DNA from 3 places in the Brevibacillus soli genome. Region 1 is predicted to be linked to each of the others. Evidence: a T-box and tRNA genes for the amino acid it is inferred to sense, from the RefSeq annotation. Region 1 holds a T-box; the other regions hold tRNA genes.
The links. A T-box is a leader RNA that pairs with one kind of tRNA and senses whether it is charged. The one in region 1 lies ahead of argS (arginine--tRNA ligase), so its partner is inferred to be a tRNA-Arg.
Positions count from the first base shown of each region.

Region 2: it has a tRNA-Arg gene. The T-box ahead of argS (arginine--tRNA ligase) is inferred to sense a tRNA for this amino acid. The anticodon was not compared.
Region 3: it has a tRNA-Arg gene. The T-box ahead of argS (arginine--tRNA ligase) is inferred to sense a tRNA for this amino acid. The anticodon was not compared.

Region 1 covers NZ_JBIYSM020000008.1:8,648-18,911, forward strand. The annotation lists gene metH (methionine synthase) at 1-3,163, opposite strand, end outside; SAM riboswitch class I at 3,276-3,375, opposite strand; gene ACE99V_RS04875 (YjcZ family sporulation protein) at 3,578-3,682, shown strand; gene ACE99V_RS04880 (hypothetical protein) at 3,774-4,256, shown strand; T-box leader at 4,305-4,559, shown strand; gene argS (arginine--tRNA ligase) at 4,624-6,336, shown strand; gene ACE99V_RS04890 (hypothetical protein) at 6,645-7,034, opposite strand; gene ACE99V_RS04895 (deoxyribonuclease IV) at 7,086-7,919, opposite strand; gene ACE99V_RS04900 (universal stress protein) at 8,180-9,040, opposite strand; gene ACE99V_RS04905 (HD-GYP domain-containing protein) at 9,173-10,231, opposite strand.
Region 2 covers NZ_JBIYSM020000023.1:44,252-54,515, reverse strand. The annotation lists gene aceB (malate synthase A) at 1-1,494, shown strand, start outside; gene aceA (isocitrate lyase) at 1,513-2,802, shown strand; tRNA gene ACE99V_RS11400 (tRNA-Arg) at 2,883-2,959, shown strand; gene ACE99V_RS11395 (ImmA/IrrE family metallo-endopeptidase) at 3,032-3,541, opposite strand; gene ACE99V_RS11390 (helix-turn-helix domain-containing protein) at 3,647-4,012, opposite strand; partial or broken gene ACE99V_RS11385 (helix-turn-helix domain-containing protein) at 4,178-4,375, shown strand; gene ACE99V_RS11380 (DUF7916 family protein) at 4,637-5,554, opposite strand; gene nagE (N-acetylglucosamine-specific PTS transporter subunit IIBC) at 5,551-6,990, opposite strand; gene ACE99V_RS11370 (PTS sugar transporter subunit IIA) at 7,096-7,605, opposite strand; gene glcT (glucose PTS transporter transcription antiterminator GlcT) at 7,726-8,586, opposite strand; gene ACE99V_RS11360 (GDSL-type esterase/lipase family protein) at 8,774-9,772, opposite strand; gene ACE99V_RS11355 (ribonuclease H-like YkuK family protein) at 9,908-10,264, opposite strand, start outside.
Region 3 covers NZ_JBIYSM020000019.1:61,436-71,699, reverse strand. The annotation lists gene ACE99V_RS09950 (hypothetical protein) at 212-436, opposite strand; gene ACE99V_RS09945 (copper amine oxidase N-terminal domain-containing protein) at 608-1,075, shown strand; gene ACE99V_RS09940 (branched-chain amino acid ABC transporter substrate-binding protein) at 1,444-2,661, shown strand; gene ACE99V_RS09935 (DUF4023 domain-containing protein) at 2,795-2,932, opposite strand; tRNA gene ACE99V_RS09930 (tRNA-Arg) at 3,149-3,226, opposite strand; gene rpoN (RNA polymerase factor sigma-54) at 3,385-4,761, shown strand; gene ACE99V_RS09920 (glutaredoxin family protein) at 4,768-5,037, shown strand; gene ACE99V_RS09915 (sugar-binding transcriptional regulator) at 5,206-6,231, shown strand; gene ACE99V_RS09910 (Na+/H+ antiporter NhaC family protein) at 6,250-7,620, shown strand; gene gap (type I glyceraldehyde-3-phosphate dehydrogenase) at 7,642-8,646, shown strand; gene ACE99V_RS09900 (phosphoglycerate kinase) at 8,751-9,935, shown strand; gene tpiA (triose-phosphate isomerase) at 9,950-10,264, shown strand, end outside.

The DNA.
Region 1 (10,264 bases):
GGTGCACCCGCTCAGCGAATGCCTCAGCCAGCTCCAGCGCGACGGCCTGCAGCACGTGTGAACGCAGGTAATCTCCGTTGTTTTTCCACTGGGTAGATCGCTCGCGAATACCATGCCCCGCCGTCACTGCCAAAAAGCCGACGTAGTCCATCTCGCCGCTTTCCACCGGACGAAGGAAATCTGACAGGCAGAGAAACGGCTCTTCCGCCTGGCGGGGAAAGGAGAAACGTTCCAATACCTTGGCGTGGTCGTGCGGATCGTAGACGATGATGTCGTCTCCCTCGGACTGTGCAGGGAAAAACCGATACATGCCATGGGCCTGAATGGTCCCTTCCTGCTTTGCCTCTTTCAGCAGTTCTTCCACCACTTCGTACAGCTCCGACACTTTTTGGTCTCCGCTCTCCAGAAGCTTGTCGACATTGCCGCGAACGCCCAGATGCTTGCCCAACAGCATCCGCAGATTCAGATAAGGCTGCAGATGGCTGATTGGATAATTTCGCAGGACGTGACGCTCCAAGTCCGGCGGCAGGTAGATGGGGACGGTGCGGCTGACGCCAGACCGTTTGGGCCGCAACGGGGGTTCTTCGGTTTGGACGGACACTGCCGCAGCATCTTCCATTACGGTGTGGTGATTCTCCTGCAGCTTTTGCCGTTCGGAAGGGTTCTGCAGCCGATTCACCAGATCGAGCCCGTCCATCGCGTCTTTGGCGTACAGGACGATTCCCTGGTACTCCGGTGCGATGCGGTTGGAGGTGAACTTGCGGGTCAGTGCCGCTCCGCCGACCAAAAGCGGGACGTCGATGCCGGCTGAACGGAGATCCTGCGCGGTAATCACCATCTGCTGCGCCGACTTTACCAGCAGGCCGGACAGCCCGATCGCGTCCGGTTTCTCCTGGCGGCAAGCGGCTATCAGCTGTTCCGGCGGCACCTTGATGCCTAAGTTGACCACCTCGTACCCGTTGTTCGCAAGGATGATTTCCACCAGGTTTTTCCCGATGTCATGCACGTCCCCTTTGACGGTTGCCAAAAGGATCTTTCCTTTCGTCGCCGATTCAGATTTTTCCATAAACGGTTCGAGGAAGGAGACAGACGCCTTCATCACCTCGGCACTTTGCAGCACCTCGGCGACGATGAGCTGGTTGGCGTTGAACAAGCGGCCAACTTCCTCCATTCCTGTCATCAGCGGTCCGTTGATGATTGCAAGCGGCGTGTACGTTTCCAAAGCAAGCTTCAGATCGTCAATCAGTCCGTCCTTGGAGCCTTCCACGACGTATCTCGCCAGCCGCTCCTCCAGACTGAGTGACGACACTTCGACGCTTGGACCTTTCTTCTTCTGACGGTAGAACTCCGTAAAGGAAGCCAGCGTCGCTTCATTTGTCTCAAACAGCAGTGCCTCAGCCAATTTCCGCTCTTCTTCCGGAATAGAAGCGTAGCGCTCCAGCTTCTCCGTATTCACAATGGCATAGTCCAGTCCGGCCAGGGTCGTGTGATAGAGGAATACGGCATTCAACACTTCCCGCCCCGCAGGCGGGAGACCGAACGAGACGTTGCTCACTCCGAGAATGGTTTTGCAGGAAGGCATCGCCTCCTTGATCTGGCGTATGCCCTCCACGGTTTCCAGGGCAGATCCGATGTATTGTTCATCCCCCGTCCCTACCGGGAAAACCAATGGGTCGAAGATGATGTCTTCGGGTTTGACGCCGTAGGTGTTCACCAGCAGGTCGTAGGAGCGTTTTGCTACCTCCAGCTTCCGCTCGCGGGTAACGGCCATGCCCGTCTCGTCAATGGTGCCGACGACGACAGCCGCTCCGTAACGGTGAATCAGCGGGACCACTTCCTCAAACCGCTGCAGTCCGTCCTCCAGGTTGATCGAATTGAGTATCGCCTTGCCCTGGGAATGTTTCAATCCAAGCTCCATCACTCGAGCGTCGGTCGAGTCGATCATCAGCGGCGCTTTTACCTTTTTGGTCACGTATTGCAAAAAATTTTGCATGTCCGCGTACTCATCGCGGTCCGGATCGGCAAGGCAGATGTCGATGATGTGCGCTCCCCGCTTTACCTGCGCACGGGCGATGTCGGAAGCTTCTTCGTACTGACCGGCTGCAATCAAATCACGAAACTTTTTCGACCCGATGACGTTGGTCCGCTCACCGACCAGCAACGGTCGATTGTCCTGTTCCACGTACACCACGTCAATTCCGGAGACGGCGCTCACCCGAGGCGCTGAGGCTGCCCGCGGCTTGCAGTCTTTTAATGCCTCGGCCAATGCCCGGATGTGCTCCGGTGTCGTGCCGCAGCAGCCGCCGGCGACATTCAGCCAGCCCTGCTCGGCAAAGCCGCGCAATTTTGCCGCCAATGCCTGCGGCGATTCGTGGTAATGCCCGTTTTCATCCGGCAACCCGGCGTTGGGATAACAGCTAACCCCGCACTGAGCCAGGTTGGCCAGTGTCCGCAGATGGTCGCGCATGAACTCCGGACCGGTGGCACAGTTTAATCCAACGGTGATCGGATTCAAATGTTCCAGCGAGACGTAAAACGATTCGATGTTCTGCCCGGCCAGGGTCGTTCCCATCGGCTCAATCGTGCCGGAAATCATTACCGGCAGCTCCACTCCCAGCTCGTCAAAAGCCTGCCGGATGCCAATTCCCCCTGCCTTGACGTTCAGCGTGTCCTGTGCCGTTTCCAGGAGCAGCAGGTCCACTCCGCCGATAATCAGTCCCCTGGCCTGCCGATAGTACGAGTGAACCAGCTCTTCGAAGGTAACGCCGCCGGTCAGTGACAAGGTCTTGGTAGTCGGTCCCATCGAGCCGGCAACGAACCGCGGCCACTCCGGTGTGGAGTAGGCGTCTGCCGCCTCGCGAGCGATCCGCGCAGCCGCCATGTTGATTTCCTCGTCCTTTTCAGAAAGGTCATATTCCGCCAACACTACGGTCGTTGACCCGAAGGTGTTTGTCTCAATGATATCCGCTCCCGCTTCCAGATACGTCTCATGAATCGAGCGGATGAGGTCGGGACGTGTCAGGTTCAGAAGCTCGTTGCAGCCTTCGAACGCTTCGCCGCCGAAATCTTCAGCGGTCAGGTTCGCCTGCTGGAGCATCGTCCCCATGGCCCCGTCCAGGATTAATATTTTTCGTGACAGCTGTTCGTGCAGGGTTGGCTTCATTCCGAAAACTCCTTTGTCTGACGAAAAGAAAATCGCCTGTGATGGAATAAAAAAAATCCTCTTCTGTCTGGAGAAGAGGATTTGTTCGTGAATAAAACACGACTGACGCATCCTCTTATCTTTCAAAGCGCTTGGCTTTGCTGGAATTGGCACCTGATGTTCCGGTTGCCGAGGCTTCATTGGGCCAGTCCCTCTGCCTCTCTGGATAAGAGTGGTTCTTTATCAAGTTGTGGATGGAATGGTTTGCAAATCTTCAGTAATGTTTGAAAGTATCTTATCACTGGAGATATGGTTCGTCAACGGATAAGTGACTTGTCAGCCAGCCGCCTATTTTCATCGGGATGGTTATGCGCCCAATCCAATCCCGACATTCGTGTATAGACTAAAGCATAACTGAAAGGAGGGAAAACAAACTTGAGTACTTCCTATTGCGGAAACGGCATCTTCGACGACAACTTCGCCCTGGTGCTCGTTCTGTTTATCCTGTTGGTTATCGTTGGGTGCTCGAACTGCGACTGATGAACTTCCTGAAAGGAGCCTAGATCCTAGGCTTCTTTTTCGTTTTTATGCTATCATGAAAGGATCATGAAACAAAGGAGCGAAACCTTTCGTGGAACTGTCATTTCCCCAGCAAAAACAGGAATTCCTCTCGCGCCTGGAAACCCTGAAGGAGCTGGAACAAACGGATTTTGAGACCTACTCCCTCGTCAAGGACCGCGAGAGTGGGCAGCACTATTTGCGCTACTCTTTTACCCACATCAACCTTTCCGAAGGAGGGCGGCGCGACGAGTACCACCATTTTCTTCCCCTTCAATCGGACGACGTGCTGGGCCTGATGTTCGGCGAGCAGCCATACCGTTTTCCCGACCACTGGAAGACGACCTATCTGCGCAGCGGCACCGATGACCGGATCATGCCGTTTGACCCCAGTGAAAATCACGACCTGGAAGAGGCAGCGAAGACGGAGCAAGCCATGTTGGCCAAGCTCCTTCAGTACAAGCAGGAGTGGATGGAAACGGACGACAAGGAGCGCTTGACCCGGCAGCTCTTCTCCGAACTGGATGAGCTGATGAAAAAACCGGAAGACAAATAGTTGCATCCCCCTGAAACTGTCCGCTATAATGCAAGAATAAGCAATGAAAGCAAATCGCTGATGAGGAGAGTACTTGTTCGTCGGACGCCATAGCGAGTCGGGGACGGTGAGAGCCCGGCGCGGAGCGGATGAGGAAGCGCACCTCGGAGATACGGCCTGAACGTTTCGGTTCACCTTTCCCGAAGCCGCGTAGGGTTCGTCGGGTCTGCCCGTTACAGCAGCGGAGCGGTTTCTGTCTTGCCGATCGCGCAGGCAGAAGCAACAAGAGTGGCACCGCGGGAGCAACAACCTCTCGTCTCTTTATCGTATGAGACGCAGGGGTTTTTTTATTTTGAATCACCTGTACAAGAAAGGATGTTTGACCAAAATGAGCTACAAACAACAAGTGGCCGAAAAAATTGCATCGGCTCTCGTCAACCTGGGAGTGGAGGAATTCTCGGCAGAAAAAGTTCGCGACATGCTGGAAACCCCTCCCAATCCTGCTATGGGAGATATTGCATTTCCCTGCTTTCAGCTTGCCAAGGCACTGCGCAAAGCGCCTCCGATGATCGCCGGTGAGCTGGCCGGACAGATCTCTGGAGCGCCGCTCAGCCAGGTGCAGGCGGTCGGCCCGTACGTCAACGTCTTTTTGGACCAGCAAAGCGTCGCGAAAGAAGTCGTCGGCACCATTCTCGCAAAGGGCAGCGCCTACGGCGACCGCAACATCGGGCAGGGCCGCCACGTGCCGATCGACCTCTCTTCCCCCAACATCGCCAAGCCGTTTTCCATGGGCCATCTGCGCTCAACGGTGATCGGCAACGCGCTCGCCAACATCATGGAAAAGCACGGCTACAAGCCGGTTCGCATCAACCACTTGGGCGACTGGGGCACCCAGTTCGGCAAGCTGATTGTCGCCTACAAGAAGTGGGGCGACGAGGAAAAAGTAAAGGCAGAACCGATCAAGGAGCTGCTGCAGTTGTACGTCCGATTCCACGAAGAAGCGGAAAAAGACCCGACGCTGGAAGACCTGGGACGCGAATGGTTTAAAAAGCTGGAGGACGGCGACGAGGAAGCGAAGCGCCTCTGGCAGTGGTTCCGGGACGAATCCCTGAAGGAATTCATGAAGATTTACGAACTGATGGGCGTTCACTTCGATTCCTTCCACGGCGAAGCGTTCTACAATGACAAGATGGATCGGGTTGTCGCCATGCTGGAGGAGAAAGGGCTCCTGGTCGAATCGGAAGGGGCGCTGGTGGTTCCCCTCGACGAGTACGACATGCCGCCCTGCCTGATCAAAAAATCGGACGGTGCGACCCTGTATGCCACCCGCGACCTGGCTGCCGCGCTTTACCGTCACGAGACATACGACTTCGCAAAAGCGCTGTACGTCGTGGGAGGAGAACAGCGTCTTCACTTCCAGCAGCTGTATAAGGTACTGGAAAAAATGGGCTTTGAGTGGGCGAAGGAAATGTATCATGTGCCGTTTGGCATGATGTTGAAAGACGGCAAAAAGATGTCCACGCGCAAAGGCAAAGTGGTGCTTCTGGAAGAGGTGCTTGCCCAGGCGATTGCGGACGTCCTGAAAGTGATTGAGGAAAAGAATCCGACGCTTGTGAACAAGGAAGCAGTCGCCCGTCAAGTAGGCGTCGGCGCGGTTATTTTCCACGACCTGAAAAACTTCCGCCTCAACGATATCAACTTCTCGTGGGAAGAAATGCTCACTTTCGAAGGCGAAACCGGACCGTATGTGCAGTACACCCATGCTCGCGCCTGCTCGCTGTTGCGCAAAGGCGGCTACCAGCCGGGTGAAGTGAAACTGGCAGAAGGTTCACTGGACAGCAAGGAAGCGTGGGCGGTTATCACACTCCTGAACAGTTTCCCGGAAGTGATCGACCGTGCTCGCGAAAACTTCGACCCGTCCCAAATCGGCAAATATGTGATCGATCTGGCTCAGCAATTCAACAAATTCTATGCGAATGTTCGCATTCTCGCCGAAGAAGACGCCATCAAGGCTTCCCGTCTTCAGCTGGTGGCGGCCGTCGTGGTCGTGCTGAAAGAGGGCTTGCGCCTGCTCGGCCTGCAGGCTCCGGAAGAAATGTAACCTACACCGCAGATGTTCAAAAGATGGCTCCTGGATGTAACAGGAGCCATTCGTTTGCAGACAAACGGCCCAAGTCCTTTTGCTATTCCCCTTGTTTTCTTTTTTTTTCTACAATTGAATACGAACTGTACTCGATGACGTTTCCCTCCTCTTTCCATTTAAAAATTACAATTCAAAAATCCAATTTTTACATAACAAGAAAAATGGCGTGTCAAAACTGTGGTCAGTTTACACGCCATTTCATGTCTTTTCGTTGCGAACTACCTGAAAACGGGACCTGTTATCCTTCGAAGCATGCTCTTATTGCCTTACCCTTTCTTTCCGCCGAACCAGGTTTTCGCCAGCATCTCCACCACCTGCTTCGACAGAGAGCGCGGCGCTTCCACCTCTCGCCCTTCGGAATCGACCGTTCGGTACAGCAGGGATTTATCATCTGCAGGATCCGACTTGGTTTCAAGCGTGAATTCGCCCAGCTTACCAGCCGTCTTCCATTCTTCGATCATGATCTGGTATTCGCCTGGTGCGAGCTCAATGTACTCGTGATCCGGCAAATCGATGACCGCATAGCCGTCGTGTTCGATAACCGCCTCGTATGTATTCCCATTGGCCGCTTCATAGAGGGCCACATCGGCTGGGTTGTCCAGATTCTCCTTGATTTTAGTGAAGTCTTCAATCGTTACTTTGACCCATCGTTTCATTCCAGCACCTCGTTTACGAAAATCCACTACCGTTCTTCACTCTACCACGATTCAACAAGAAATCAACTGCTTGACGAAGGCGATTTCCTCGCGGTGAGTTCCCCCTGCCGGTTTGGGCGTCTCCAGGACAATCGGCAACAAAGCCAACTCCGGTGTCCGCAGCACCTCTGCGATCGCATCCGCACCAATTTGCCCCTTTCCGATCGTCGCGTGCCTGTCCCGGTATGAGCCCGTGGGGTAAACGGAATCGTTCAGATGAACAGCAAACAGTCTGGAAAAGTAGCCGCTTTCCCTCATCTTGCGGGCCACTGCGGCCCAATTGTCTCCCCGCCACATCCCGCTGGCAAAAGCGTGGCAGGTATCGAAACAAAATCCGACCTTTTCCGGAGCCGCCAGCAGTTGTTGCACCTGAGTGAGCTCCTCCAATGTCGTCCCCATTCTCCCTCCCTGCCCGGCGTTGTTCTCCAGCAATAGACAAGCGTCACCGTTCCAATCATCCAGAATCTCGTTCACCATGCGGATCATGGCCTGGTAGCCGCGAAGCGGGTCAGTCCCCTTGTATTGGCCGAAGTGAACAACGAGACCTGCTGAACCGCACGCATCGGCAATCTCCAAATCGTTTCGAACCGATTGGACCGTGGCGGCATAGAGTTTCGGCTCAACTACCGCCAGATTGGTGGGGTAGGCGGTATGGGCAATGGAGATGAGTTGGTGCTCCTGGCAGTATATACGGCAAGCGGCAGCGTCACGCGCGTCATATGACTTGACGGAGAGGCTGCGAGGGTTCTTGGGAAAGTATTGAAAGGAACGGGCGCCCACCGCAGAGGCCGACTTGGCAGCCTCCAGATATCCATGTCGAATGCTGACGTGACACCCGATGTGCATCCTGTTCACCCTTTCCGATTCTGTCTATCCTACATTGTCCCCTTACGCTTGGCTTTCACTCTTATTAAGAAAACCCACCCGGCATTCGCTATTTCTCACCCCACTCGGCGGTAGCTATTGCTGAGCCGAGTGGGGTCCCTTTTTTCGCCGGGCGGGGCCCCGAACACTTTTCTAGCGGCTGTATGGGATGTCCAAATTTAAAAATTCTTATACACGAACAAAGGCCGCCCTAGGTGGGACGGCCTTTCCAGGATCTCTGTTTACTCTCTGACGATAAGCAGCGGTGTTTGGGTGCGGTGAATCACTTTGTACGTCACGCTGCCCATCAGGGTTTCCACAATCCCGTTTAAACCGTGATGCCCCAACACAATCACATCCGCTTCCTCTTTCAACGCCACTTCTTTTATGACTGTTGCCGGGTCTCCCACAACCACCTTCGTATCATACGGCAGCTGTTGTTCCATGAACATCGTTTCATACGGCCGGAGTATTTCTTCACCCAACGTCTCAAGCCCATCCAGGTCAACCCAGCCGATGTTGGTAACTCCCGCGTACATGGCAGGAGGTGTGATGACCGTCAACAACAGATAGCGGGCATCTTTTTCCTTGCCGAACTGCATGGCCCGGACGGCCGCCCGCTTGGAGTGTTCAGAACCGTCGACAGCCACGACGAGCTTCCGCCAAGTCGCCCGGATGTCTGCTTCCTCCGGTACCAGAAATACCGGAATGGTAACATCGTGCAGTGTCGGATAGCTGACGCTGTTAAAGAGATAGCCCGTCATTCGCCCGTATCCATGTGTTCCCATGACAACCGCCTGATGACCTTGTCTGGCATAATTCGATATGACTTCATGAGGCTCACCAAACTCGTATTGCAGGTTAAACGGCACCTTTTCCTGCTGTACCAGCTCCAACACTTCCTTCAAGCTTTCCTTTGCTTCCTCAAGCTGAAACTCTTCGACCGTTTTCTTGCCCAGATGTGTAACGGCCTGTCGGGACGGAAACGGCGGAATGACGTGAAGCAGAGTCAAGCTGTAATCCCCTCCGGACAAGGCAAGAGCGAACCGGACTGCTTGCATCGACTGCACAGATGCATCAATAGGAACCAATAGACTGCCCATAGAAAAACACCAGCTTTCTCCTCTACATTTTGGTGCTGCGTGAAAAACTTCGTTGCAATACCCATTGTAGAAAAACGGAAAGCTGGTGTATGTAAGGAAACTCCCTGAATCTGCCGAAAAAAAACCCTGAATTTATTCCAGCACGCCGGTTATGAAAACCGTCGGTTCCGCGCTTAAGTCCACGTCACGAATCTCGTGATCCTCCTCCATCTGCTGACGGCGCAGCCGTTCCTTGCGAATGATGCGAACCACCGGCCGCGACGGCAAACCGCGGTTTTGGTCGATGACGACTCCCACTTCTCCCGTGCTCAACTTCAGGGAGGAGCCTGTCGGGTAAACGGCAATCGAACGGAGGAAGTGAATAATCATCTTGTGATCAAAGCGCTTCTCCGCCAAAGCCATAATCTTCTCGCATGCCACGTACGGATGGCATGTCTCCTCTTCGGTAAACGGCGAGATCAGATTGTCATAATAGTTGCAGATGGCCACAATCTTTGCAAAGTCGTGGATATCGGCACCGGTCAGCCCGCGAGGAATTCCGCTCCCATCCACCCATTCGTGGTGCTGCAGGGCGATGTGAGCGGAGACAATACTCATCTCGTGCTTTTTCCGAAGCAGATTAAACCCCTGCCAGGTGTGATGCCCCTCCAGACTGTTCTCTTTGTAGGGAGAGAGCTCCTGGTCTTTGGATGCCTTCCCGATGTCGTGCAGCAAAGCGCCGATGGCCAGCTCCTTTAACTGGTTGTGGTTGTATCCCAGTCCCACGCCCATTACCGTCGCCATCATGCAGACGTTGAGAGAGTGAATGAACAACGCGTTATCGGTTGTCCGAATTTCTCCCAGATCAAGCAGGACGCGTCGATTCCGCAGCGTCTCATCAACGATGCTGTTGACCGACTTCTGGATGCTTCGCAGGTCGATTCCTTTCCCGGTCTGCACGCACTGAATCGCAGCCGACAAGCAGCTGATCGCCTCCTTGCGCGTCGACTCCGATACGACGTCCTCCACCTTCACGTCCTCCGTGTACGGGTCTTTGATGCTCAGCATGGTGACGCCAAACCGGCGCAGCTTGTTGATCATGCCGACGGTCAGCTGCACGTTTGCCTGCAGCAGGGTAAGTCCGTCGCTGGTATAGATGCTGCGTGCCAAGGAATCCCCCGGCACTACCTGATCCAAACTGATATAGCGCATACCGTTCTTTCCTCCTAGTACTCCCCTCCTATC
Region 2 (10,264 bases), on a different contig from region 1:
CGTACGTTTGGCAATAAGCGTCGGGCCCTGCTTGAAAAACGGAAAGAACGGCAGGCTGAAATCGACGCCGGAAACATGCCTGATTTTTTGCCGGAGACAGCCCACATCCGCACAGGCAGCTGGGCCATAGAACCTCTCCCCGATGATTTGCAGGACCGCCGGGTGGAAATTACCGGACCTGCAGGTGATCGCAAAATGGTCATCAACGCACTAAACTCTGGCGCAAAAATATTTATGGCTGATTTTGAAGACGCCAACTCACCTACTTGGGAAAATACCGTTCAGGGACAAATCAACCTGCGGGATGCCAACCGGCGGACGATCTCCTATACCAGCCCGGAAGGCAAGCGCTATGCCTTGCATGAGAAACCAGCCGTCCTGCTGGTGAGACCCCGCGGATGGCACCTGGAAGAGAAGCACGTTTTACTGGATGGAAAACCTGTCTCGGGAAGCTTGTTTGACTTTGGACTTTATCTCTACCACAATGCCGAGACGTTACAAACAAACGGTACCGGTCCCTATTTCTATCTTCCGAAGCTGGAGAGCCATCTGGAAGCGCGACTGTGGAATGACGTATTCATTTTTGCCCAGGACGAACTGGGAATTCCGCAGGGAACCATCAAGGCTACGGTACTCATCGAGACGATTCTCGCCGCCTTTGAAATGGATGAAATCCTGTACGAACTTCGCGAACATAGCGCCGGGTTGAACTGCGGCCGCTGGGACTACATCTTCAGCTACATCAAGAAGCTGCGCAACCATCCCGACGTCATCCTGCCGGATCGGGCGCTGGTAACCATGACCGTCCCGTTTATGCGGGCGTACACGACCTTGGCAGTAAAAACCTGCCACAAGCGCAAGGCTCCCTGCATCGGCGGAATGGCTGCACATATTCCGGTGAAGAACGATCCGGAGAAAAACGAAGAAGCTTTGGGGAAAGTACGCGCTGACAAAGAGCGGGAAGCGTATGACGGACACGACGGCACGTGGGTGGCTCACCCGGGACTCGTACCGGTGGCGATGGAAGTGTTTAACCGACTGATGCCGGAACCGAACCAGATCTGGTATAAGCGGGAGGATGTTCACGTCATGGCTCAAGACTTGCTGGCGGTTCCGGAAGGGCCGATTACGGAAGGCGGAGTACGAACCAACATCAACGTGGGCATTCAGTACATTGAAGCGTGGATGCGGGGCTTTGGAGCCGTTCCCATTCACAACCTCATGGAAGATGCCGCGACAGCGGAGATCTCACGGGCACAGATTTGGCAGTGGATTCGTCACCGTCGAGGGGTACTCCCGGACGGCCGAAAAGTGACCGTTGAACTGGTGCGGCAATGGGTCGAGGAGGAGATGGAAAAGCTGAAATCCGCCATCGGTCCGGAAAAGTATGAGCAAGGAAAATACCAACAAGCCTGCGAGCTCTTTTTGCGGCTGGTGACTGCCGATACTTTCGAAGAGTTTTTAACGATTCCCGGTTACACCTACTTACAATAAAAAAAGGAGTGGAAGAACATGAACAGACAAGAGGCAATCGCAACATTGGAGGAAAGCTGGAAATCGGAGCGCTGGAAAGGCATCGAGCGGACATACACGGCGGAGGACGTCGTTCGACTGCGCGGCTCTGTACAGATTGAACATACGCTGGCCCGTTTGGGGGCAGAGCGGCTGTGGAATCTGCTGCATACGGAGCACCATATCAAGGCGCTGGGTGCACTCACGGGCAATCAAGCCGTTCAGCAGGTGAAAGCCGGATTGAAAGCAATCTACCTGAGCGGCTGGCAGGTGGCTGCCGATGCCAACCTGGCGGGTCAAATGTACCCGGACCAAAGCTTGTATCCGGCCAACAGCGTGCCCCACGTAGTGAAGCGCATCAACCAGGCATTGCAGCGGGCCGATCAGATTCAGCAGGCAGAGGGAACAGGTGATACGTACTGGTTTGCCCCGATCGTCGCTGATGCGGAAGCGGGATTCGGCGGTCCTCTTAACGTCCACGAGCTCATGAAAGCGATGATTGAAGCAGGTGCGGCCGGCGTTCACTTCGAAGACCAGCTGGCTTCCGAGAAGAAGTGCGGCCACATGGGAGGCAAGGTGTTGATTCCTACCCAAGCCGCTGTCAAGAATCTGATTGCCGCCCGCCTGGCTGCTGACGTAATGGGCGTTCCCACGATCATTGTGGCAAGAACGGACGCCAATGGCGCCTTCCTCATTACCAGCGACGTAGACGAGCGCGACCGGGACTTCCTCACCGGTGAGCGCACGCCGGAAGGCTTTTTCCGGATGCGAGGCGGTCTGGACGCTGCCATTGCCCGCGGTCTCAGCTATGCCCCATACGCCGATCTGATCTGGTGCGAGACGTCCGAACCCAATATCGAAGAAGCCAGAAAATTTGCGGAAGCCATCCACGCCAAGTTCCCAGGCAAGCTGCTGGCCTACAACTGCTCGCCGTCGTTCAACTGGAAGAAGAAACTGGATGAAAAGACGATCGCACGCTTCCAGGATGAGTTGGGTGAAATGGGCTACAAGTTTCAGTTTGTGACCCTGGCCGGCTTCCACGCGTTGAACTACAGCATGTTCGAATTGGCTCGCGGCTACCGCGACCGCGGAATGGCGGCCTATTCCGATCTGCAGCAGGCGGAGTTTGGAGTCGAGCGATACGGTTATACGGCAACCCGCCATCAACGCGAAGTAGGTACCGGCTACTTTGACGAACTGGCCCAGGTCATCGCGGGCGGCACCTCTTCCACCACTGCATTGACCGGCTCCACGGAAGAAGAGCAGTTTACCCACGAGAAGGTAGTCTAATAGACGAAAAGGGACGGGATTTCCCGTCCTTTTGGATTTGCAAAAATCGCGATTCCTCCATATAATGTTGATGAACAAATGTCCTCGTAGCTCAGCAGGATAGAGCAGCAGTTTCCTAAACTGCGTGTCGGAGGTTCGAGTCCTCTCGGGGACGCCATATATCAATCAGTAATGGCGCGGGTTTTCAGTCGCATGACTGCCCGCGCCTTTTTGTTGACGCCGGAAGTACTTACCCGTGTGCTCGTCTGGCATTTGTTCGGCTTGCGTAACGCAGTTCGTCCATCTTGCCTTGGTAGATGCGCCGCTTGATCTGGTCGAGTCGACGAGCGGCAAGTTCATGGGTCACTTTGAATTCGTCAGCCAGGAGGCAGATGAAGTCTCCTTCCTGACAGGGCATCTTCAGCGTGCTGACCATATAAAATGGAATGGCTGCATACATCAAAAAATGAGACGCCTGAGCCTCCTGCAATTCGCGGAAGGGTTTTTCCATCATCGTTTGCTTGCCTGCGTGCCCGCGCAAAATATGGCCCAACTCGTGATAAAAGTGTTCTCTCTGTTTCTTCTTGGATAACGTTGAGTTTAGCGTGATGCTTCGGTAAAGTCCCGCTTCATATCTCATGGAAGGGCTCGGAAGGTAAAAGAGTTCAATACCAAGTGAGTCTGCAATAATATCTTCATTCAATTCATGAGGGTGTGAAAAGCCTAATCCGATATAAAACCTTGTCAGCCATTTTTCCAATTCAGTGGACTTGTAGTATGGGAGCATGGCACACCTCACAAGAAGGGAATATACGTTCGGCTTGAACGTCTAGAGAATGCCCGGATGATAAGGAGTTGAGGCCCCCTACTTCTTCCGGGCATTTACTTGCTTAGCTCGCCAACGAAGGAACTCTATGTGCTTTTTTACTTCCTCGATTTCCTCTTCGGAAAGTCCTTCGAGATCGAAAAAGGAGATATGCTCGTCGTGCGGGTCACGCTCTGACTTTTTTTTTGACGGAGCGGGATCATCGGTCTTACCCAGCAGGAAATCGGTTGAGACTTCGAAGATATCGGCTGCTTTTGAGATCAAGGAATCGTCCACGCTTTTTTTTTCTCCTGATTCTACGCGGGAGAGGACGGTATTATGTATGCCAAGTTTTTCGGCCAATTGGATTTGGGTCCACTCCCTTTTTTCCCGAAGTACCCGAATCCGTTGTCCGACGATCGACATTCCCTCACCAACTTTCCATTTTTGCAATTCTTATTCTAGCAGTTTTCCATAACGGAAAAAACATGTTTGTTAAAATGTCAAATAATGTATTGACCTTGCTGTTTTAGAAAAGTAATATGGAACTATAACGCTTTGCAGTTTTGGCAAAGAAGGGAGGGGAAAGCGTTGGACAAGCTGAACCTCGAATTTATTTGTAAAAGACGAATGGAACTTGGCCTTACCTTGCAGGAGATGGCGGAAGGTCTTGGGTTTAAGAATGCTTCCACTTACTTGAAATACGAAAAAGGGGACTATTCTTTCAAGGCGAACCATATCCCTGTTTTAGCCCGAAAATTGAGGTGTACGTTGGATCTCCTCTTTTTGAACAATTATTTGCTAAAACAGAAAATGAGCGGAGAGGAATCAGCGGGAAGGAGTCGGATGAAATCTCAGGAAGCAAATAAACGGCAGTTGGAGATTTGGAGGAAAACTCTCAACTACGAAATAGAGATGATGGAACCGAGAAGTGCAATGGCGTGTGAGGGATTTGTTAACCGATTGGACCATTTTGAAAAGCAAATAGAAGATAGGGAGCGACTTAATAAAAAGTGAGCCTCGTCCCGACGGGAGGAGGCTCTTGCATTGTTATCGTAACACAGATGCAGCCATTCGCACGTAGGTGTGTCGTTTGCCGCGAATCACGATGGAATAGTGCATAATGTTTTCAGGGATGGCAATGCCCGAATAGCCGGCGTCGCCAATGTGGTAGAGATCGGCTCCTGCCATTTTGCTGTACAGGGCGATTTGACGGATGGTGTCTTCGTCGGAACCCTCTTGGGAAGTGCCGGTGGCCAGGATGGAGAGAGCCCCCTGCTTTCGCACCAGGTCGACCATTTGCTTGGCGCTGTCGAGCGTAATGCCGGGTACGGTTCCCGGAGAGGGAAGCAGGATCACATCTGCACCAGCCTCGACAAAGCCCAATAGGGCCTGTTCCCCGACAATGCCTGATCCGGCTTCGTCGGCAACGCCTGCCCCGTGCATTTTACCGGCGATGATGAGCACTTCCTCACCCATAACGGCCCGGGCCTGTTGAATGGCGTGGCGGATTTCTGCATTGGTTACCCCGGTTTTGGGATTGCCCGTGATGCAAACAAAGTCAAAGCCTAGTTTTTTCGCTTCGGCAAATGTCTCTTCGGAAGCGATGCGTCCTTTGGGCAGTTCCACCAGTTTCTCTGCTTGCCTGGCATGGGGATCGACCGGCTCGAGATTTAACCCGATAGGCCTGCCTGTGTAAGCTTTCAGCGTGCCGATCACGGTTTGCGGATCGTCTGCCTGCAGACCTTGTACCGCAGGGTGGAACACGTCAAAGAAATTCAACAGAATCAGATCGGCGCCAAAAGCGGCTGCGATCTCCGCGTTGGTCACGCTGGGATAGAGAGGTGTGACGGCACAGATCACTTCGGCCACGAACACCCGGCCTTCCGACGCTTTGATCGACTGTTTCAGCTGTTTCCCGGTCATGCCGCGGAAATCGGATGCCGTGCAATCCAACAATCGTTTCATAGTTTTTTGATCTCGTCTTTGAGCATTTCCGACTGCGTGCCGAACACGATCTGAACGCTGCCTTGGCCAAGCTTCATCACGCCGGCCGCTCCCAGATCGCGCAGACCTTTTTCGTCAACCGCTTTTTCGTTCTTCAGGACGAGGCGCAGGCGGGTGATGCAAGCGTCTACGTCGACGATGTTGTCTTTGCCTCCAATCAGGGCGAGGACGCGCTGTGCCTTATCCTGCATGGAGGAACGACCGCCATCTGCGGATACCTCCGCGTCATCGTCATCGCGTCCCGGTGTCTTGATATTGTAGGCGACGATCAGGAAGCGGAACAGGAAGTAGTAGACGACCATGAACGCAAGTCCGATTGGAATCAGCAGCACCGGTTTGGTCGCCAGCGGGTAGTTGACGACATAGTCGATCAACCCGGCGGAAAATCCGAAGCCGTGCTTGATGCCCAGCATGGTCACGATAAACGCGGACACACCGGTCAGGATGGCGTGAACTACATAGAGGAAAGGCGCTACAAACATGAACGCAAACTCAATCGGTTCAGTGATGCCGGTGAGGAATGAAGTGAGCGCCGTTCCCATGAAGATAGAAGCGATCGCCGCTCGCTTTTCCGGCCTGGCGGTGTGAATGATCGCCAAAGCCGCACCCGGCAGAGCAAACATCATAATCGGGAAGAAGCCGGTCATGAACATCCCTGCAGACTTGTCGCCTGCAAAGAAGCGGTGCAGGTCTCCATGCACGACTTTGCCTGCCGCGTCCGTAAAGTCACCGATCTGGAACCAGGCGATCGCGTTGATCACGTGATGCAATCCGAACGGAATCAACAGCCGGTTAAAGGTACTGTACAGGGCGGCACCGGTGGCTCCGAGGCCAACGACCCAGTTGCCGAATGTGTGAAGCACTTCTTGAATCGGTCCCCAGACGATGCCGATCACCAGCGCAATGATCACCATGGCGATAGAGGTCGCGATCGGCACAAAACGCTTGCCGCCGAAGAAGCCCAGCCAGTCGGGCAGTTTGATGTCGTGGTACTTGTTGTAGAAATAAGCGGCGATTCCGCCGGCGAGGATCCCGCCGAGGACGCCCATGTTCAATTTGGCATCGTCCGGAATAAACGGCATGGCTGCGGGTACTTTGGCCAATACGCTTATCAGCACCTGATAGGCGATGACGGCAGCGAGAGCGGCAACCGCGTCTCCTGCCAAACCAATGGCTACACCAACTGCGAAGATGAGGGATAAGTTATCAAAAATAGCAGAACCGCCGGCCAACAGAAACGGTGCAACGTACTGGTTGAGGAACCCGCCCAGGGATTCCCCCAGTTTGAATTCCGTTTCGTAGTTGATGGCACCGAAGCGAAGCAACAACGCTGCTGCCGGAAGCGTGGCGACTGGGAGCATGAGTGCTTTCCCAATCTTTTGGAGGAACGCTAACATACAAAAACCTCCTTTTTTGAGTTTGATTTGTTTATTCAGAAAGTCCTTCCCGGGAGCGGGGCAGACTTGCCTGACCGGCGTTGGCGGAAACGCTTTCAACAAAAATCATAAATGTCCTTCCCTTAAGGCAATGGTAATGATCGGCTCCCGGCCTGCGATGACGTGAGAGTCCAGCGAGGCAATCAGCGAGGAAACCCGTTCCCCGTTGGTAATCACGACGGGAGTGACAGCAGGATAACCCGCCTTCTGAAGAATAGACAGATCGAATTCAATCAGTTTGTCGCCCGTTCTCACAACGTCCCCGACAGCGACATGGGGAGTAAAGCCTCTGCCGTTTAGCTTGACCGTGTCGATCCCGATATGGATCAGGATTTCCAGACCGGTCTCACTGGTCAGTCCGATGGCATGGCAGGTAGGAAACAAGTGGGTCACCGTACTGTCAATGGGGGCTACAACCAGGCCCTCGCTCGGTTGGATCGCGACGCCATCTCCGACAATTTTTTGGGAGAACACCGGATCGGGGACGTTTCTCAGGGCAACTGTGGTTCCTGTTACGGGGGCGTATAGGGTGATGTCCTTTTGCTCCTTTTTCCTGGAAAACAAATTTCCTAACATAACATCCTCCTTCAAAGCCTGTGTAAGAAAAAGGCATGAGCCAAGAGGCATAGAGAAACGGCTGCTTTCCCTACGACGCTTCGCTCATGCCTAGTCGAACTAGTAACACGCTGCTGGTGGTTATTTGGTTTCGTGAAGCAGACGATACAGATGCATCGCCATGTATCCCGTCTCATCCTCGGGCACGGCGACCTCAAGTCGGGCAGAGATGCAGGAGGTCAATGCTTCTGCCAGTTTGTAGGCATCCGGCATGGTGGTTTTTACGCGGTCCAGCAACGGGTTTTGTATAGATGTATGCTGATGAATCCGTTCGCATGCGAATCGCAGATGGGTAATGAGACGCATGTAGTCGATGGTGCTGCGCTCGATGGTTGTGCCTGTTTGTTCTTCAATAACGGCGACCAGTTGACGAATCATGTCGGTAAATTGTACGGCTTTGATCACCGGCAGATGGCTGACGGCAGAGTGAATATGCAGAGACAAAAACCCGATCTCGCTCTCTGGTATGTCGATGGCAAACTCCTTTTTGATGAGTTCTGCTGCCTTTTTGGCTAACGCGTACTCCTGCGGGTACAACGTCTGTATCTCAAACAGAAACGGATTGATGATTTCCATGCCGTGCTGCAGACGATATATGGCAAACTGTATGTGATCGGGAAGAGCGACGTGGACGTGCCCGTTGATCTCGGGAGTTATGTCTTTGGCAATCAAGTCGATGATCTCTTCGGAAATGCCGATCACCACATGATCCACCTGTTTCAGCATCGATTCATACTGCTTTTTGTGAGTCTCGTCTTCGAGGCGAAAACGTTTTTCAATGCGGATATCGGTTGGGGGGAGGGATGTCCCTTGCTTGTTGCCAAAGCCGATGCCTTTGCCAAACAACACGTACTCCTGCCGAGAGCCGGGCTCTTCGACGAGGACGACATTGTGATTTAACACTCGTGTGATCACATAAGGGTTTTCTTGTGCCCGCGTCACCAAACATCACCACGCTTCATGGGTAAGACTGAATAAGAAAGAGCCGAAAAAAACCTTTTTGCAAAAAGATTTTCTCAGCTCATGCCTGCGTACCAGTAACATGCTTCAAAACATATGTACTGGTATCATATAAGAATGACTTTCTGTTGTCAATATTCTGATTATTTGATGTATTTGCAAGACGAGCTTATTTTACTTTAACGGTAATGGTATACGTCTTGCCGCCATATCTGGCTTTTATGGCCGCTGTTCCCTTCGCTTTCGCCGTCAGCTTGCCGTCTTTCACTTCCACGATTCGCTTGTTGGTGGTGCTCCATTGTGCGAAAGAAGTGACGTCCTGATCTTCGCCGTTCTTGTAGGTGGCGGTGAGGGTCAGCTGAATGTTCTTCCCTTTTTCCAGGGTCACCCTGCGCTTGTCTGCTTGAAGGGAAGCGAGCGGGAAGACGCTGTTGACTTCTTTCCACATCGTATGAGCCAAGACCTCGTAGCCCTCTTCACTGGGGTGAATGTCCGCTGGATTGGGCAGATAGGTGCGGAAGTCGGCAGCAATCGCTTCAGCGGTTGGAACGAATGTCGCTCTGGCTCTGAGTGTTTTCGTTTTAATCGTGTGATTCAGCGAGTCGAGGAGAGGCATCAGTTGTTTTTGGACCGGCTCCGGAAGGTAGGGGAAGGAGTTGTAGTACCCCATCACGAATACTTCCGCGTCCGGATTCAAATCGTTGATCGCGGAAAAAATGTCGCTGAGATTATCGCCTGCCTGTTCGATCAGCTCTTCTACCTTCTCACGGTCAACGCTAACGCCATTGGGAGTAATTTTGATCTCTCGCAGAATGTCGTTTGCTCCCGCATCCAGGGTAATGATCTCTGCGTCCTCGATGCTCGCTTGTATGTGTTGGCCACCTTTTGCCACGTCTTGTTCGATGTCCCTCAGAACATCGCCCGTCGTATAACCGGGGACGGCAAACGCATTGGAATAGTCGTCCAGATACTCGATGTCATCCATGTACTCGGCCAGAAAATCCGTGTATCCCTTGCCGATCTCCCTGTAAGGAGTTTGACCGGCCGCCAGGGAGTCACCAAGCGCAAGATAGTCCACCTTCTCATCCACTTTGGCTACGGCCGTGAGCGGAACCAGCGCAAGGACAACCAACAGGGAAGCGAGGGAAAGGGAAAGTCCTTTTTTCACATGTAAAACCTCCTCGATATGTTCAATGTAAAGAAACATATTCGGAGATCGGGTAGGAATATCCTTCCAAAAATGAAAAGCGCTTCAAATAAAAGCAGGCACCGCTAGGCCGAATGCTTGACGGTGCCTTGTTGTTTACTTGGTAAACTTGTCTGCTATGGTGGAAGCGCAGAAGGAATGAGGCTTGATTTCGGCCCGAAAGTGGTTGGTTTCTGCTATGTTTAACAGAGCCTGGATAAACTTATGGGTAGGACCGTTTCTGCCGATATCAAAGTGAAGCTGAATGGGAATGTCGATATGTTGACTCTTTAAGTACTCACGCAATTCAGAAGCCAGCCCGACCGAGTAAAATGCTTCCTGGAAGATACGCTGTTGGAGAGAGGAGTACCGGCGCTCCTGAAATTTATGATAAAAAAATGAACCGCCGTGACCGAGGCGAATCAGTGAGATCACAATGGCAAAAAAAGTGCCGCGGCTCCTTAGCTGCGAATC
Region 3 (10,264 bases), on a different contig from region 1:
GCAAGAATTTCGTAAGAAAACCCACCCGGCATGAGCTATCCTCGACCCACTCGGCGTTAGCTATCGCTGTGCCGAGTGGGGTCCCTTTCTTCGCCGGGCGGGGCCCCGAACACTTTTCTAGCGGCTGTATGGGATGTCCAAATTGATAAATTATTATTCACCAAAAAAAGCTCATCATCGGATGAATGAGCCTGTCATGGTGAGTCTCCCTTTATTGGGTATCGGCAGTTTCGTCCACTTCTGTAAGATCGACCGCTACGCGCAGGGTCGCTTGCATTTTTCGCCCTTTGATAATCGTGTATTCTTCTACCTGCTGCGCCTGCAGTTGATTGATCGCTTCCGCCAGTTTTTGTTCGTCCGAATACGGTTGGATTGTCAGCAGGCACTCCTCGTCATTCGCTTCTTGATAAATGAGAAAAAATCGGTCAGGTACCAAGCCAGCAGCCCCTTTTGCATACTTATCCACAAATTTATCAACAGATTGTGCACAAAAACGTTTGTTCGCAGGATGAATTGTTTATTTGTTAGTGTGGCATTTTTCCGTTTTCTTGTCATAGGTAAATGGTGGATGAGATAAATACGTAATAGTCCAAAGGGGTGTATTATCATGCTTCGCAAAATGTCTGCTCTTCTTCTGACAACGACGCTCCTGACCGGCGGCGTTGCTGCAAATGCCGCGTTTGCCCATCAAGCAAAGCCGGTGCAGGTCAACCAAACGATCAAGGTCATGCTGAACGGCAAACCGTTTGTGTTCCCGCAGGATCCGGTAAGCTATCAGGGTGTTACCTATGTAAATGCCAGCACCCTGGCCATAGCGCTGGGTGGCACAGCCGCATGGGATACCATGTCCAAATCCGTGTTGATCGCAAAGGGAGAAGAGTACGCGCTTCGTATTTTTGCCGACAACCAGCTCGCCTATAAAAACGGCAAGCTGGTGCAAGTGCCAGCAGTTGCCCGCCCCACTACCGGTGCGGTTCTCGTTCCGCTCGTGTTCGTGGCACAGGAGCTGGGAGCAAAAGTTACGCTGGATCCCAAAACCAAAACGTACCAAATCACTTTGAAGATCGAGAAGTAAGTTGTGTCGTTGTAACAGCTTGTCACTTTCCCGTATAATAGGCGGAAGAAAAACCGACGAACGATGGGGGAAAGCGGACAAATGAGCAGTGGCGTACTTTGGTTGATCGTTATATTGTTTGTCGTGATTATCGGACTTACGATATATGTTACCAACAAAGCATATTCCCGTAAGTATGATGAAAGCGAATAACAAACATTGGTGGCCGTCCTCATGAGAGGGCGGCTTACCATTTGGTCATCATTATTTTTGATAAAAGCCATCGATTTTGCCAATATTTAATTTTGTTGCAAATTTTCCAATTTCTTTTAAAATAGGAGAAGACCAGCTTGTAGTTTGTCCGTAAATGAAGAGGGGGAAAGTATCTCATGAAAAGACAGAAAAAAATCGCTTTTCTTACAACGTTGTTGGCAGTAGGCAGCGCACTCGCTGGATGTGCCGGCGGCGGCCAGCCTGCAGCTCAGCCGAGCGCGGACAGCGGTAACGGCGGTAGCGGCGGCAGCACTGGCTCTCAAAAACTGGTGATCGCAACGGTAGGCCCGATGTCCGGTCAGTACTCCGAGTACGGCAGCACAGCCAAAGACGGCGCGGCATACGCATTGAAACAAAAGCAGGAAGATTTCAAGAAACTGGGCTTCGAGATTGAACTGCTGGCTCAGGACGATCAGGCGGATCCCAAACAAGGGGTAGCTGTTGGGGAAATGCTGATTTCCAACCCTGATGTTGTCGCGGTAGTAGGTCACAGTACTACAGGTGCTTCCATTACTGCCTCTGTAAAGTACGAACAGGAAAAATTGGTCATGGTGTCTCCGTCGGCTACCGGTTCCAACCTGACGGAAGAGGGCAAAAAAACCGTTCACCGCATCTGCGCCCGCGACGACCAGCAAGGTTCCAAAGCGGCGATCTACGCAAAGAACCAGCTTGGCGTAAAGACGGCGTACGTGATTCACGACAAGCAAGCGTATGGACAAGGTCTGGCTGACGAAGTGAAGAAGCAGTTTGAAAAAGACGGTGTACAAGTTGTCGGTTACGAAGGTGTGACTGCCGGTGAGAAGGATTACAGCGCGGTAATCAACCAGATCATCGCTGCAAACCCTGACATGATTTACTTCGGAGGGTACTACGCGGAAGCGGGAATTCTCGTGAAGCAAGCGCGTGAAAAAGGATACAAAGGCATTTTCATGGGCGGCGACGGTTTCGACTCTGCTGACCTGTTGAAAATTGCCGGTCCGGCGGCGGATGGTGTGGTCTTCACCTCTACGGTGGGCGACCTGAGCGCTACAGAGGAAGGCAAGAAGTGGATTGCCGACTTTGAACAGGCGACCGGCAGCAAAGTGGGAATCTTTACCTCCTTCGGTTACGATGCGATGAACGTGGTGCTGAAAGGTCTGGAAGAAGCGATCAAAGCAAACGGCGGCAAGAAGCCTACTCGTGAGCAAGTGCTGGAAGCTGTCCACAAAACGAAAGACTTTCAGGGCCAATTCGTAAAAGTGTCCTTTAACGAAAAAGGGGATAACGAATACGCATCCGTCTACGTGTACAAATACGACAAAGACAAGAAAACGTTCTTGGGCGAAGCGAAGTAAGGTTGTCATGCGCAATTTGAACAAACTGGATCCTCAATAGGTAGGAAAACGCCCCGGAGATCGATGAGAGATTCTCCGGGGCGTTTTTTTGGGTTTGTTCGGGGCCCCGCGCGGCGCAGGCCGGACGGGCGATTTATCGGATGCGCTGCTTGCTTGGCAGTCGTTTTTCCGGATGACCGTAACCGTTGTGTTCCTTGTTTTCACGGTCCTTGGCCTGGGTTTCGTGAATTTTTTCGACAAATTCCTGTGTGCTCATTTTCGTGAAATCCATCACGGCACCTCCCGCTAATTATAGGCTGTAGCCTTATTAGCATTGGCCGTTTCCCATCAAGTCATGAAGGGAAATGAATGGGCAAAACGATGTGGCCTTGCATAAGCACGCCTTGAAGTGAGCAGGGACGAGAATCAAAAGGCGTGCCTAGCAATGGCATGGTCAAAGCAGAAAGTAATAAAGACCGGCATCGACCGGTCTTGTCTGCTATGTAAGTGGTGCGCCCGATAGGAGTCGAACCTACGCAAGACGCGGTTCCGGAGACCGCCGCTCTATCCACTGAGCTACGGGCGCTTGAAGTTCACTGCTCATTTATTATATACACTCAGAGGAAAAAAAGCAAGTTGGGATTGATTTAAATTAATTGGCAGGAAAATTGCATGAGATAGCGAATATAATGAAAAAAAGATGCACTTCCATGTACAAACTGCGCAGAGAAAGGGGCGAACTCGATGAACATGGGGCTGGGTTTGTACCAGGAACAGACACTAAAACTGGTGATGACTCCGGAGTTGAGACAAGCCATTACCATTTTGCAATACTCCGCGGTTGATCTTGTCTCTTATTTACAGGAGCAGGCAAACGAAAATCCGGTGATCGAGTTGCAGGAATCGGCAGTGGAGATGGCTCCGATCAAGTTGGAACGCCCATCGGTGGAAATCGATTGGAAAGAGATTGTAAGCAACCGTGCCACAGGAGAATACTCTTCACATAAAAATGAAAGCACTTACAATCCGCTTGATTTTGTCCATCAGGGAACGACCACCCTGTACGATCACCTTGAACGCCAATTGGGTTACGTCAAAGGGCTTACTGCGCTGCAGAGGAAGATTGCGCTGTTCTTGATCGGCAATTTGGATGAAAAGGGCTATTTGGAAATTACACTGGAGGAAGCAGCTCAGCGTTTGGGCGCTTCATTGGAAGAGATTGAGGACGTATTGGCGATTCTGCACCATTTTGATCCGATCGGGGTAGGGGCTCGCAGCCTGGAAGAGTGCCTTCTGCTGCAGCTCCAGCATCAGGGGCTGGATGACGATAAGATTGTCAAGGTCGTGCAGCATCATTTGCAGGATCTGGGGAACAACCGATTCCAGCGCATTGCCGAGAAAGTGGGCTGCAGCATTCAGGATGTGCAGTCCATGGCTGATTTGCTCCGCTCGTTGAATCCTCGTCCCGGCGCTGCCTATTCCCAACAGGAGACGCGCTACGTCATCCCCGACGTTACCGTGGAAAAGGTGGAAAATGAATATATCGTGATGGTGAATGACGTGGCTACCCCGCGTTTGAAAATCAGCAGCTTTTATGAAAAATTGTTGAGCCAGCAGAAAAGCCAGGATGAAGCCAAACAGTTTATCCACGAAAAGCTGAACGCCGCCCTCTGGCTGGCAAAAAGCCTGGAGCAGCGCCGATTGACATTGATGCGCGTAACACAGGCGATCGTGGAAATGCAGCGGGACTTTTTCGATCACGGCGTCCACTACCTCAAACCGATGACGCAAAAAGAGATCGCCGAGCGGGTCAACCTACACGAGTCGACGATCAGTCGGGCGACCAGCAACAAATATGTGCAAACGCCGCGCGGGATTTTTGAACTGAAGTACTTCTTTACCTCCTCCCTCTCTACGGCAAGTGGCGAGGCTGCCTCTTCCGAGAGTGTAAAGCGCAGAATCAAGTCGCTGATCGAGCAGGAAGATCGCAAACAGCCCTTGTCTGACCAGAAGTTGTCGGAAATGCTGCTGGAGGAAGGGATTGAAATTTCCCGGCGAACCGTGGCAAAATACCGGGAAGAAATGATGATTCCGTCCTCGGCGAAACGAAAGAGGTTCTAGATACAGATGCATAAACGACCGTTTAACATTGTGCTGTACGGCCGACCGGGCTGCCACCTGTGCGATCAGGTGGAGGAACGCATTCGGCGCGTAGGAAGAGAATATCCCCTGGCGATTCAGGTGGTCAATATAGAGAGCGATGCGCATCTGCATGAAAGGTATATGCTGACCATTCCTGTCGTGGAAATCGACGGTGAAGAGGCGTTTCTCTCCGTTGCCAGCATTATGACAGAAGAGCAATTCCGCAGAGAACTGGCAAAGCGGTCCCATCGATAAATGAGAGAATCCCCTGCTTGGGCAAAAAGCAGGGGGATCTTGCATGGTTTTGGCAATTGTGTTACATTCGAGATGCAGTTCACTCATTTTTTTGCAATGAGTGGGACAAAAAATGTATATACAGGGACGTTTTCTGTCCCTGAATCTGACGATAAGGGAAGAGGGTAGATGCGTCAACTGATTGAATTGCAGCAGAAGCTGTTACCTGACCTGATTGACGTGCTGCGCAAGCGATACATGCTGCTTCAATCCATTTCTCACCTCCAGCCGATCGGTCGTCGCGCTCTGGCGCAGGCGCTGCAGACGACGGAGCGAATTCTGCGCGCAGAAGTGGACTTGCTGAAGGACATGGGACTGTTGCACGTAGCGGCGGCAGGCATGAGTTTGAGCGAAGAAGGTCAACGGGTTTTGGATCAGCTGGAACCAATGGTGGGCGAATTGTTCGGGTTGACGGAACTGGCACAGCGGCTGCAGCAGGTGCTGAACATTCCGGAAGTGATTGTCGTCCAGGGAGATGCAGACCGTTCCCAGTGGGTAAAAGAAGAGCTGGGGAGAGTCGGAGCGCGTGTTTTGAAACAGCGTGTGCAGGAGGGCGACATCATCGCCGTGACCGGCGGATCGTCCATCGCGAGCGTTGCTTCCCATTTGACTCCGTCCCCTGCATTTCGCCACGTCCTGTTTGTTCCGGCCCGCGGAGGATTGGGAGAGCGGGTGGAACTGCAGGCGAATACGCTTGCGTCCGCCATGGCAGTCAAGACAGGTGGGGCGTATCGGCTGCTTCACGTTCCGGACCGCCTGCACCCGGATGCCCTGCAGCAGCTCCTGAAGGAACCGCAAGTGGCAGACGTCCTGTCGTTATTGAAAAAGACACGAATTGTCCTGCACGGGATTGGCGACGCACTTGCGATGGCCAAGCGCCGAAACTACTCGGATAAAGAGTTGAAGGAGCTGAGCGACGGGGGAGCTGTGTCGGAAGCGTTTGGCTACTACTTTGACGCTGCGGGTGAGATCGTGCACCGCATGCCTACCATTGGATTGCAGCTGGAAGACGTGCGGCAGGCGGAAGCCGTCCTGTCCATTGCAGGCGGGGAGAGCAAGGCCAAAGCGATTCTTTCGTTTGCCAAACAGTCGTGTCAGAATGTACTCATCACGGACGAAGGAGCCGCACGGGCGATCTTGTCCATGAGCCGCTAAGGAAAGGAAGTACTTCTGATGAAACTGGTTGCGGTTTTCCCCATTGCATCGCTCATCGTAGGCATCGTGCTAAGCTTGATACTCGGTTTTCCGCTTTCCGTCGGGATTGTGTTCGCCATTCTGGTCACACTGGTCTCTGTGAAGCGGCTCGGTTTTCCTCTTCGTCAGCAAATTTCGTTTGGCTGGGATGGGGTGAAACAAACCAAACCAGTTTTGACCATCCTGTTTTTGATCGGATTGTTGATCCCGCTCCTGATGATGGGAGGAACCATTCCCGTCATGATTTACTACGGGTTGTCCGTGGTAAACGCAGACGATTTGCTGATTCAATCGTTTGTGCTCGCGACGGCTGTCTCCTGTCTGCTGGGCACTTCAGTGGGCACCCTCAGCACCGTAGGTCTTTCCCTGATTGGTATTGCTCATGCTGCGGAGGTTCCCCTTGGCATGATGGCCGGAGCGCTGATCTCCGGTGCCATGGTGGGAGAGCGGCTTTCCCCGATCTCCAGCAGTCGATTGCTGGTAATCAGCAGTGTAGGGATGGAAGAAAAGGGGGATGGACGGATCAACAAGACGGCTCTGCTCGCCCTTGGGGTGACAGCACTGCTCTTTATGCTCCTGGATGTGGGGCGGATTAATGCCGATGCTTCCCAAATGGTTCGGGAGTATCAAGAGCTGCTTGAGCGTCATTTTTCCGTTTCTCTGATTCCGCTTCTGCCTTTGATCGTATTGATCGGGTCGTATGCCTTTCGCGTAAAGGCGGTTTCTGCTCTGATGTACGGAATCGCTGCTGCTACAGGGATCGTGTTATTCACCAATCCGCCGGAATGGGGAGAATTTTTCCGCACCATTCTCTTCGGCTTTGAACTTCACTCCCAAACCAGGCTGGATCAGATGGTTCACGGCGGGGGCATGAAAGCGATTCTTCAGGTACTTCTTTTGATTAGTTTAGCTGGGTTTATGAACGGCATACTAAATAAAGCGAATTTGCTTGTCCCGATTGTGGATCGCTTGATGGGCAGCACGCAAAGCCTGACCGCCCTGACGGGGAAGACGGTAGTCCTGTCGCTTTTGGTAATCATCATCAGCTGCAACCAGACGATCCCGATCCTGGTGCTCAGCTCTACGCTGCTGCAGCGTTTTTCTAAAATCGCAAAGGGGCGTCAGCTGCTGGGCAGGACCATGCTGGACGCTGCACTGGTAATGCCGGTGCTCATTCCCTGGAACGGTCTGGCGATGGTCATGTCCGTCACACTGGGGGTGCCTTTTAGAGAGGTGCTTCCGTATCTGTTTTTTCCTTTGCTTCTCCCCGTCATCACCATCGTTTCAGCCCGGCAGTACAGCACGGCCGGCAAGCTGATCCATGAACATAAACATAAACAAGTCATTTAACAGCTACAGGAGGGTATTGGTATGGTAAAAGTAGGCATTAACGGATTTGGCCGCATCGGCCGCAACGTATTTCGTGCAGCATTGAACAATCCTGATGTGGAAATTGTGGCTGTCAACGACCTGACAGATGCCCAAACACTGGCGCATCTGCTTAAGTACGACTCCGTGCACGGCGTTCTGGATCTGCCGGTTGAAGCGCGCGAAAATACGATTATTGTAGGCGATAGAGAGATCAAGGTCCTGGCGGAGCGTGATCCGGCTCAACTGAAGTGGGCGGAGTACGGCGTGGAAATCGTCGTGGAATCCACAGGTCGTTTCACCAAGCGGGAAGACGCAGCGAAGCACCTGGAGGGCGGCGCGAAAAAAGTGATCATTTCTGCGCCTGCCACCAATGAAGACATCACCATCGTGATGGGCGTAAACGAAGACAAGTACGATCCGAACAGCCATACCGTCATCTCCAACGCTTCCTGCACAACCAACTGCCTGGCGCCGTTTGCAAAAGTGCTGCATGAAAAGTTCGGCATCGTTCGCGGTCTGATGACAACCGTGCACTCCTACACGAACGACCAGCAAATTCTCGATCTGCCGCACAAAGACTTGCGCCGCGCCCGCGCTGCCGCTACCAACATCATTCCGACCTCTACCGGTGCGGCTAAAGCGGTAGCTCTTGTATTGCCGGAGTTGAAAGGCAAACTGAACGGATTCGCGATGCGCGTGCCTACACCAAACGTATCCGTTGTTGACCTGGTAGCGGAGTTGAAAACCGATGTAACTGTAGAAGAAGTAAACCGCGTGCTGAGAGAAGCGGCGGAAGGTCCATTGAAAGGCATTCTGGAATACTCCGAAGAGCCGCTGGTTTCCTCCGACTACAACGGCAATCCGGCTTCTTCCACCATTGACGCGTTGTCCACCATGGTTCTGGAAGGCAACATGGTAAAAGTGGTTTCCTGGTACGATAACGAATGGGGTTATTCCAACCGCGTCGTAGACTTGTGCAACTATGTTGCACAGCGCGGCTTGTAACACGTAAAATAGAACTGTTGTGGAAAAAAAGGGAGAGCAGCCTCTCCCTTTTTCCCGTATGCTATTTTCACGAACAATAGCCGAAGACCTGGGGAGGATCGTTCATGAACAAAAAGTCTATCCGCGACGTAGAATTGTCAGGAAAGCGCGTCTTTTGCCGTGTGGACTTTAACGTCCCGATGCAAGACGGCGTCATTACAGACGATACGCGCATTCGCGCTGCCCTGCCTACGATTCAGTATTTGACGGAAGCGAACGCCAAAGTAATTTTGGCCAGTCACTTCGGACGTCCAAAAGGAGCAGTCGTGGAAGAAATGCGCCTGACTCCGGTAGCCAAGCACCTGTCCGAACTGCTGGGCAAAGAGGTAAAGAAGCTCGACGATTCTGTTGGAGAAGCGGTCGAAGCAGCGGTGGCGGGCATGCAAAACGGTGACGTCATCCTGTTGGAAAATGTGCGTTTCCACGCCGGAGAAGAGAAGAACGATCCTGAACTGGCCAAGCAATTTGCGGGACTGGCCGACCTGTTTGTCAATGACGCCTTTGGTGCCGCACACCGCGCCCATGCCTCAACAGCCGGGATTGCGAAATACATACCTGCGGTAGCGGGCCTTTTGATGGAAAAGGAAATCCGTTTCCTCGGCGGCGCCCTGTCGCGACCGGAACGGCCGTTTACCGCGATTGTGGGCGGAGCCAAGGTAAAAGATAAAATTGCCGTGATTGAAAATTTGTTAACCAAAGTAGACCACCTGATCATTGGCGGAGGCATGGCCAATACCTTCCTGAAAGCCCAGGGATACAGCGTGGGAGCGTCCTTGCATGAAGAGGACAAGTTGGATTTGGCCCGCTCGCTGATGGAACAGGCAAAAGAGCGCGGCGTACAGCTGTTCATGCCGGTTGACGTCGTGGTAGCGGATCGCTTTGCCGCGGATGCCGAGAAGCAAATTGTGTCCGTTGACACCATTCCCGACGGTTGGATGGCGCTTGACGTCGGTCCGAAATCAGTGGAAGCGTTCCGGGATGTGATCGTCAGTTCCAAAACCGTGGTGTGGAACGGGCCGATGGGCGTGTTTGAGATGGATGCTTTTGCCGAGGGAACGATCGGTGTGGCGAAAGCCATGGCGGATTGCAGCGGTACGACCATCATCGGCGGCGGAGATTCGGTAGCAGCCGTAGAGAAAGCGGGCGTAGCCGAACAGATGACCCACATCTCCACAGGGGGCGGCGCTTCGCTGGAGTTTATGGAAGGAAAAGAGCTCCCCGGCGTAGCTGTCCTTGAGGATAAAGAATAAGGAGGGTGAATCCCCTGAGAACCCGCATTATCGCTGGAAACTGGAAAATGTTTAAAACGATTGCCGAGGCGAGCGAATTTGCCCGGCAGCTGAGGAGTGAAGAAAACGTTCCCTCCGTGGAAAAGGTCGTTTGCGCTCCGTTCACTGCGCTGCCGGCGCTCGCCGAGTTGTTCAAGGGAACGCCGTACGTGCTCGGCGCACAAAACATGCATTATGAGGAGAAAGGAGCCTTTACAGGAGAAATCAGCCCGCTGATGCTGAAGGAGTTGGGCGTCACCTACGTGATTATTGGTCATTCCGAACGCCGTCAGTATTTTAATGAGACGGAT